Regions from separate parts of the Streptomyces sp. NPDC090442 genome, predicted to be linked through region 1. Evidence: riboswitches for the same ligand, from Rfam matches in the RefSeq annotation. Region 1 holds a riboswitch; the other holds the start of a gene.

Region 1 (4,266 bases):
GAGCGTCCGCCCCCGCTGGCTGCCCCGTGACCGCCGGCGCCGCCGGCCCGACCCCCGCGCTCTTCTCCTGGCAGTTCGCCGCGGACCCGTACCCGGCGTACGCCTGGCTGCGCGAGCACGCGCCGGTGCACCGGACCCGGTTGCCCAGCGGCGTCGAGGCGTGGCTGGTCACCCGGTACCCGGACGCCCGGCAGGCGCTCGCCGACGCGCGGCTGTCGAAGAACCCGGTGCACCACTCCGAGTCCGCGCACGGAAAGGGCAAGACGGGCATTCCGGGCGAGCGTGGCGCCAACCTCATGACGCACCTGTTGAACATCGACCCCCCAGACCACACCCGGCTGCGCCGCCTGGTCTCCAAGGCGTTCACCCCGCGCCGGGTCGCCGCGTTCGCGCCGCGCATACAGGAGCTGACCGACCAGCTGATCGACGGCTTCGCGCGGCGCGGCAGCGCCGACCTCATCCACGAGTTCGCCTTCCCGCTGCCGATCTACGCGATCTGCGACCTGCTCGGCGTCCCGCCCGAGGACCAGGACGACTTCCGCGACTGGGCGGGCATGATGATCCGGCACGGCGGGGGCCCGCGTGGCGGCGTCGCCCGTTCCGTGAAGAAGATGCGGGCGTATCTGGCCGAGTTGATCCACCGCAAGCGGGCCGACCTCGGCGACGACCTGATCTCCGGCCTGATCCGGGCCTCCGACCACGGCGAGCACCTCACCGAGAACGAGGCCGCCGCGATGTGCTTCGTGCTGCTCTTCGCCGGCTTCGAGACCACGGTCAACCTCATCGGCAACGGCACCTACGCGCTGCTCCGCCACCCCGCCCAGCGGGAGCTGCTCCAGAAGTCGATCGCGGCCGGCGACATCGAGCTGCTCGGCACCGCCGTCGAGGAACTGCTGCGCTACGACGGGCCGGTGGAGCTGGCGACCTGGCGGTACGCGACCCGGGAGTTGACGCTGGGCGGGCAGCGGATCGCCGAGGGGGACCCGGTGCTGGTGGTGCTGGCCGCCGCCGACCGTGACCCGGCCCGCTTCGACGAGCCGGACGTGCTCGACCTCACGCGGCGTGACAATCCTCATCTCGGCTACGGGCACGGCATCCACTACTGCCTCGGCGCACCGCTCGCCCGGCTCGAAGGGCAGACCGCCCTCGCCACCCTGCTGACCCGTCTGCCGGACCTCCGACTTGCGGCGGAACCGGACGATTTGCGGTGGCGCGGCGGACTCATCATGCGCGGACTGCGCACCCTGCCGGTGGAGTTCACGCCGGAGCGCGCGCCGGAGGCGTCGCCGGAACCGTCCCGACCAGGCACGGTCGCATAATTGACGATCCGTCAGTCACGTGACCATTACGTGATCTCCGCTACACCGGCTTGTGACTGCCCGTAACCCCGGCTACCTTTCGTCCGGCGATCGAGGTCGGTCGCGGGCCGCCGGCACGGCGACCCCTCCCGGCCGCGATCCGACAACTCAACCGCCGCGCGAAAGGCAACCGCATGCGTTCCGGGAACGGCCGGCATCGTCGCCCCCGACAAGCACCGGCCATCTTTGTCACGGCAGGAGTGACCGGCGCGGGACTGGCCCTGCCGCTGCTCAGCGCCGGCGGCGCGCAGGCCGCCGACACGGCGACCTGGGACCGCGTCGCCCAGTGCGAGAGCGGCGGAATGTGGAGCTCCGCCACCGGCAACGGCTTCTACGGCGGCCTCCAGCTCACCCAGGAGATGTGGGACCACTACGGCGGCACCGCCTACGCCTCCCGCCCCGACATGGCCAGCCGGGCCCAGCAGATAGCCGTGGCCCAGGCGATCCTCGACGACCGCGGCCCGGACGCCTTCCCGAGCTGCGCGGTGGACGCCGGGCTGACGAAGGGCGGCCGCAAGCCGGGCGTCGATCCGGGCAGCACCAGCCGGCCCACCCCGCGCCCCACGCACGACCCCTCGGCCGACGACCCGGCCGCCGGCGACCCGTCCGGCGCGACGGGGAGGTCGGGCCACGCGGGGCCGGGCACCGCGACGCCCACCCCGTCCGGCAGTGACGCCGACCCCGGGTCGGACTCCGACTCCGATACCCCGGGCGCCCCTTCGGCGAGCCAGGACCCGACGGACCCCACGGGCGCCACAGGCACCGAGAACCCCACAAGCCCCACGGACTCCGCGTCGCCGTCCGGATCGCCGTCGGCCACTCCGTCCCCCTCCGCTTCCGGGAAGCCGTCCGAGAAGCCGACCGAGGAGCCGTCGGGCTCGCCGTCCGGGCGGCCCTCCACCGACCCGTCGGACGCGACCCCGTCCGCCCCCGGGGTCCCGTCCTCGCCCCCGTCCGCGTCGCCGGACGACCCGGCCGGTCCGTCCGGCTCCGTCGACCCCGGTACGCCGCCCGCCGCTGGCAAGCACCGCGGTGCGCCGGGCGACGGTGCGGGCTCCGGTGACGAGCGGGACGGTGGCAGCGGCCGGCACGCCTCGCGCGGCGGGGCGGCGCACCGCACGCCCCCGGCGGGCGCCGGCGACTACCGCGTACGCCCAGGTGACAACCTGTCAGTCATCGCCGAGCGCCACGACCTGCCGGGCGGCTGGCCCGCGCTCTACGACCGCAACCGTGACGTCATCGGCTCCGACGCGGACCTCATCCTTCCTGGTCAACTGCTCGATCTCGGGCGGGCGCAGGGGTAGTTACCGCCGGTTCGGGGCGGTTTCGTAAAAGTGAGATATGGCTCTCGTTGCGAGGGATGGGCCGGGTCCCGTCCCCCGTTTCGATACCGGGGTCCACCTGCGGAAATGTCCCCCCTGATGATCAAAAACGGTCAACTTGGTTCAGAAGATGGGGTTTGAACACCAACAGGGATTTGCTTACGGTCAGGACCGCTCGCCAAAGCGGGCCCTTCGATCGCTCGCCGAATCCTGCCGGCGGTCGGAGGACGACGACGCGCAAGCGCCGAAGGCAGGAGCGGGGGACCCAAGGTAAGTGCCGGCCCCACCCGTGAAAGCGGGTCAACCGGCTTGGGGTGAAGCCGTGTGTGCAGCACACGCGGCCGGGCAGCTCACACGGCCCGAACCCGACAGCTCACCTCGTAGGCGTCGGTGAGGAAACGAACGCACGATGCTGATCAACAAGGGCAAGCACCGCCGCAGCTCCAAGGCCGTCCGCGTCGCCACCCTGGCCGGTGTCGCCGGCGCCGCCGTCGCCGTCCCGCTGATGGGCGCCACCTCCGCTTCCGCCGCTTCGGTCGCCACCTGGGACAAGGTCGCCCAGTGCGAGTCCGGTGGCAACTGGTCGATCAACACCGGTAACGGCTACTACGGTGGCCTGCAGTTCTCCAACTCCAGCTGGGCCGCCGCCGGTGGCACCCAGTACGCGGCCCGCGCCGACCTGGCCACCAAGGCCCAGCAGATCGCCGTCGCCGAGAAGCTGCTCGCCATCCAGGGCCCGGGTGCCTGGTCCTGCGCCGGCGCCGGCAACCTGACCGCCGGTGGCCCGGCCGCCAACGTCGACACCTCCGGTGGCGCCACGGTCAAGAAGAGCCAGGGCACCTCCGAGACCCGCAAGCAGACCGAGGGCACCACCAAGAAGAAGTCCGCCCCGGTCCGCGAGAAGGTCGAGAAGACCCAGCCGGCCCCGCAGCAGTCGCACCGCTCCGGTGACACCTACACCGTGAAGTCGGGCGACACCCTCGCCAAGATCGCCAAGGCGCACGGCACCAACTGGAAGGCGCTCTACGCCGCCAACAAGTCCGTCGTCGGCGGCAACCCCAACCTGATCTTCCCGGGCCAGAAGCTCAGCATCTGAGCCGCCCGCGAAAGCTGCCCCGCCCCGGCGCGTCCCCCCGAGCGCGCCGCGGCGGGGCTTCTTACGTCCAGGCGCCCCTGCGCCGTGCCGCGCCGCGCCCGAGCCCCCCGCTGACGCGCGCCGTTCCCGGTGCCGTCAGACGGCCCGGCGCGGCGTTACCCGCATAGCGAACAACGCCCGGAAACCTCCCGTGAACTGGGAGTTCGGCCTGCTTGTTGGGTTTTTTCGTCCCACGGAGCGGGCCACGGGCAAGCGGATGCGTCCGGGGCCGTTAGGCTCGGGGCGAGAACTCCAGACACCCCCGAAGGAGACAACGTGCCGTCCATCGACGTCGTCGTAGCCCGCGAAATTCTCGACTCGCGAGGTAATCCCACGGTCGAGGTCGAGGTCGGCCTCGACGACGGCAGCACCGGCCGTGCCGCCGTCCCGTCCGGCGCCTCGACCGGTGCCTTCGAGGCCGTCGAGCTGCGGGACGGCGACCCCAACCGCT
Region 2 (4,266 bases), on a different contig from region 1:
TGGTCGCGGCTCCCCTCTTCTCCCTACGGGCGACCGGCGTCACGGCGTTGGCCGCCATCGTCAGCGAGCTCCTGGTCGCCACGTACCACGGCGTCGAGGACTACTACGAGTCGGTGACCGAGGCGATCACGGTGGTGGTCGTCGCCCTGCTGGCGCTCGGCATCAACCGGGTGGTGCGGATCAGCGACGCCCGGCTGGCCTCCGTGCGGGACGTCTCGGAGGCCGCCCAACGGGCCGTACTGCCGGCCCCGCCCGATCGGTTGGCCGGGCTCGCGGTCTCCGCCCGTTACGTCGGCGCCCGGGCCGGCGCCCGCATCGGCGGCGACCTCCACGCCATCCAGGACACCCCGCACGGCGTGCGGATGATCGTCGGCGATGTGCGGGGCAAGGGGCTGGAGGCGGTGGAGGCCGCGGTGGTCGTCGTCGGCGCCTTCCGGGAGGCGGCGGATCAGGAGTCCACCCTGGAGGCGGTGGCGCACCGGCTGGAGCGGGCGCTCAAACGGGAGGGCGGGCGCCGCGCGGGCCTCGACGAGTACGAGGGCTTCACCACGGCCGTACTGGCGGAGGTCCCCGCCGGGGACCAGTCCGTCCTGCGCGTCCTCAACCGAGGCCACCCGTCCCCTCTGCTGCTCACCCCGGACGGCGGCCTACGGGAACTGCCCCCGGCCGCCGCCGCGTTGCCGCTGGGCCTGACCGACGTGGCGGGTTTTCCGGACCGCTCGGACGTGGTCTTCTTCCCGGCCGGGGGGATGCTGCTCCTGTTCACCGACGGGGTGACCGAGGCCCGCAACCGGGCCGGCGCGTTCTACGACCCCTGCGCCCGGTTGCGCGGCAGCCACTTCGAGGGCCCCGACGACCTGTTGGACGTGGTGATCGAGGACGTCGCCCGGTACACGGGCGAGGCGCCCGCGGACGACATGGCGCTGCTGGCGGTCCAGCGCCCCTTGGGGACGTAGGGCGCGGGCCGTCCCCGTAAGGCCGTTGGGAGGGTCCGGCGTCCCCTACGGGTGCGCGGATCGGAGCCAGTGCACGCTCTGGCCGTGCGGGTCCGTGAGCGCGACCGGGCGCTCGTCCACCGCGAGGGTCAGCAGCATGCCGTCCTCGGGCCGCAGGGAACGGTGTTCCGGCGCGGTGATCCACGGCAGCACGCTGTGGTGCTCCTGGGAGATCCAGTGCCCGCCGCCCTCCCGTTCGGCGAGCAGCGTCCGCACGCGGTGCGCGAACTCCTCGCGCCGGGCGGGCGGAAGGTAGTTCAGCACCGAGCTGTGGAAGACCACCAGCGTCGCCCCTGCCGGCGCCCGGGCGGCCAGTGCCGGCAACTCGTCGACCAGGTCGCCGCGGACCAGCACGGGGCGCGGCGCGGGCCGCACCGCCTCGACGGCGGCCGTGAGGCGCGCGCTGCGGGCCTCGTCGCCGGGCCAGAGAAGCGCCCGCAGCCAGCGGAGGTCGTCCGCGTTCCCGGCCGGGTCCAGCGGGTTCAGGTCGATGCCGCCGCGCCAGACGATGTCGGGGAGGAGCCCGCCGGGCGGCGTTGCCGCGTCGCCGTCGTCGAACGGGGCCGGCCCGCTGGTGCGGCAGGTGAACGTGACCGGGGAATCCGGGGCGCCGTACGCGGAGTCGCGCCCCTCGTGGACGTAGCGGTAGCGGTACCGGTCCGGGTGCAGGCACAGTCCGGCCGACGTCCCGACCTCCAGGAGGGCCAGGGGCTGCGGCAGACGGGCCAGCAGCGGCAACAGTGCGGCACAGCGGGCCGGTTCGTTGGTCTGGGTGGCGCGCCGCATGATCACCTGGCGGACCTCGTCCCAGTGCCGGATCGTCCACTCGCGCCAGCGCCCGTACGCCGCCGCGCCGCGCGGCCCCAACTCCGCGTGCGGGCCGTCCAGATAGCGCACCGCGGCGAGCAGGAGGTTCGGCTGCTGCTTGGCGCCGGCCGGCAGCGAACCCGCCAGCAGTTCGCAGAACTCGTCGTCCTGGCCGATCCGGGCGGTCAGCTCCTCGTGCGCCTCGGACCGCCCGCGCGCCTGCTGCCAGGAGAACTCCCGGTACCGTTCCGCCACTTCCCGCGGGGTGTTGACGACGTTTCCGGTGTTCGCAACGTTGACGACCATGGGGCGACGTTATCGCCCTCACCCTCCGTGACCGCGAGGCGTCCCTCTGCATAACAAGTCGCGCACAATCGTCGCGAGATCGTTTGGCGCGATGGCGCCAACTCACCCTGGTTCGGGATGGCTTGAGGGGAAACGTTCCCGCCGGGGTCGCTGTGAAGGCCGGGCGGAACCCTTGTGGATTCATGGGAACGCTTGGATTTCCGTCGTCGTCTCTATTACTGTCCGATAACGGAGCGCGGTCGTCCCAGCCGTCGCAAGTGGCGGCACCGTGCGCCGACGCCGAATCCCGTACGCGCTTTTTCCGCACGCCCAGAACGACCCCGACCCGTCCCGCACGAGCCGGCCGCCGCCCTGCTCGACCGTGTCCCCGACCCGCGTCGCGCCGCCCGGATCGACCGGTTTGGTGGATGCCCGTCGGATCCGCCTGGAATTGCTGGGAATTGAGCGGAGGGAACCGGGGAACCACCCTCTTGGGGTGAATCGGGCGCTTCCCGCCAGGAGGCGTTCGTAGGAGACCTTCCTGCTCCGAACCCGTCAGCTAACCCGGTAGGCGAGAAGGAAGGAAAGGAGAGCGCCCCCGTGGCGTCCAACAGGCCCGCCCCTCACGCTCCATCCGGCTATGGCCTCGGTGGCCCCGCCGACTTCAGCGGCACGATCGGCTTCGGCCTCGGCCTCGGCGGCCCCGCCGGGCACGTTGCCTCCGGTGGTGTTGGTGTGGATGTTCCGGGTGGGGGTGGCGATTTCGTTGATGCCGCCGCTTCGCCCGCTTCCCCTGCTACCACCGTTTCCGCTGCTTCCGTTGCTTCTTCCGCCTACGAGGCGATGCCCCAGCAGGGAATGCCCCACCAGGGGCCGACCCCCGAGTGGCCGGCCCATGAGGACGTCGGCCAGGGCGGGTTGGCCGGTGGTGAGTCGGTGCACGGTCTCCAAGGGGGCGGTACCGGGGGCGCGTGGGGCACGGGTGACGAGAGGGGCGTCGATGAGGCGGATCTCGACGGAGCCGGCGCCGACGACGAGGACCTCCGTTCGATGCGCGGCAAGCACCGGGTGGCCAGGCAGCGCAGCGTCGGTCTGGCGCGCGGCGGTACGGCCCTGGGCGTCGGCGTGATCGCGGCGGTCGGAGCGAGCGGGGTGGCCGCGGCCGAGGGCCGGCCGCCGGCGCCGATCTCGATGCCCGATCCCGGTGGGACGGCCGAGGACGCCGCCGTGGACGCCCCGAAGGCCCCGGTGGCCGCCGCCGCGACCACCGCCACGGACGCCTTCGCTTCCGCCGCTCACGGCGCGCGGGCCGGCGGCGCCCCGGCGGAAGCCGCCCAGGGCGCGGGCGCGGCCGAGGCGCTGCGCAACCGCATCCTCCAGCAGGGCGGCGTCCGCCCGGCAGACGCCCAGGCCGACGCCCGAGCCGGTGCCCAACAGGGCGGCCCCGAGGGGCCGGAGGCCGCGGGAACGGCCGCGCCCCCGGAGGGCGCGCCGCAGACGTCAGAGGCGCCGCAGAAGCCCGGGGCGGAGGAGACGCCCGGGACTGAGGAGACGGCGGGGACGGAGTCGGAGGAGGCACCGGCCGCCGCACAGGCGCCGGAGGCGGACGCGAAGACCACCCAGGCCACGGAGGCTCCCCAAGCCGCCGAGACCGCGGAGGCCCACCAGGCCACTCGGACCTCTCAGGAACCGGCGGCCCCGGCCGCCCCGGACGCCAAGCCCGCCACCCCGGAAGCCGACCAACCCGCCCGCCCCGCCCCGGACTTCGTCGCCCCGGTTTCCTCGCACACCCTGGCCACCGGCTTCGGGCAGGCCGGCGACCGCTGGGCCGCGGACCACACCGGGCAGGACTTCGCGGCCCCAACGGGCACGCTGGTCAAGGCGGTTCACGACGGGACCATCACCCAGGCGGGCTGGGCCGGAGCGTACGGCTACCGGATCGTCGTCACGCTCGACGACGGCACGGAGCTCTGGTTCTGCCACCTGTCGTCCATGGTCAAGACGTCGGGCAGGGTCCATACGGGAGAGGTGATCGGCCGCGTCGGCGCCACCGGCAACGCCACCACCCCGCACCTCCACCTGGAGGTCCGCCCGCACGGCGGCGCCCCGGTCGACCCGGTGTCGTGGCTGCGCGACCACGGGGTCACCGTCTGACGCCCCGCCCCGGCCGCCCACACCC

What was found. Region 1 has a riboswitch for cyclic di-AMP ahead of ACIQU6_RS14470 (transglycosylase family protein). Riboswitches for the same ligand answer to the same signal wherever they lie in the genome.
Region 2: it holds a riboswitch for cyclic di-AMP, as region 1 does, so the genes downstream of both, ACIQU6_RS24495 (peptidoglycan DD-metalloendopeptidase family protein) here and ACIQU6_RS14470 (transglycosylase family protein) in region 1, are expected to answer to the same signal.

What each region holds. Positions count from the first base shown of each region.
Region 1 covers NZ_JBIVXW010000017.1:12,196-16,461, reverse strand. Annotated here, with positions in the region: gene ACIQU6_RS14480 (cytochrome P450) at 27-1,319, shown strand; gene ACIQU6_RS14475 (transglycosylase family protein) at 1,559-2,662, shown strand; cyclic di-AMP (ydaO/yuaA leader) riboswitch at 2,913-3,082, shown strand; gene ACIQU6_RS14470 (transglycosylase family protein) at 3,090-3,776, shown strand; gene eno (phosphopyruvate hydratase) at 4,092-4,266, shown strand, end outside.
Region 2 covers NZ_JBIVXW010000035.1:80,337-84,602, forward strand. Annotated here, with positions in the region: gene ACIQU6_RS24485 (PP2C family protein-serine/threonine phosphatase) at 1-956, shown strand, start outside; gene ACIQU6_RS24490 (DUF2332 domain-containing protein) at 1,002-2,108, opposite strand; cyclic di-AMP (ydaO/yuaA leader) riboswitch at 2,520-2,676, shown strand; gene ACIQU6_RS24495 (peptidoglycan DD-metalloendopeptidase family protein) at 2,931-4,241, shown strand.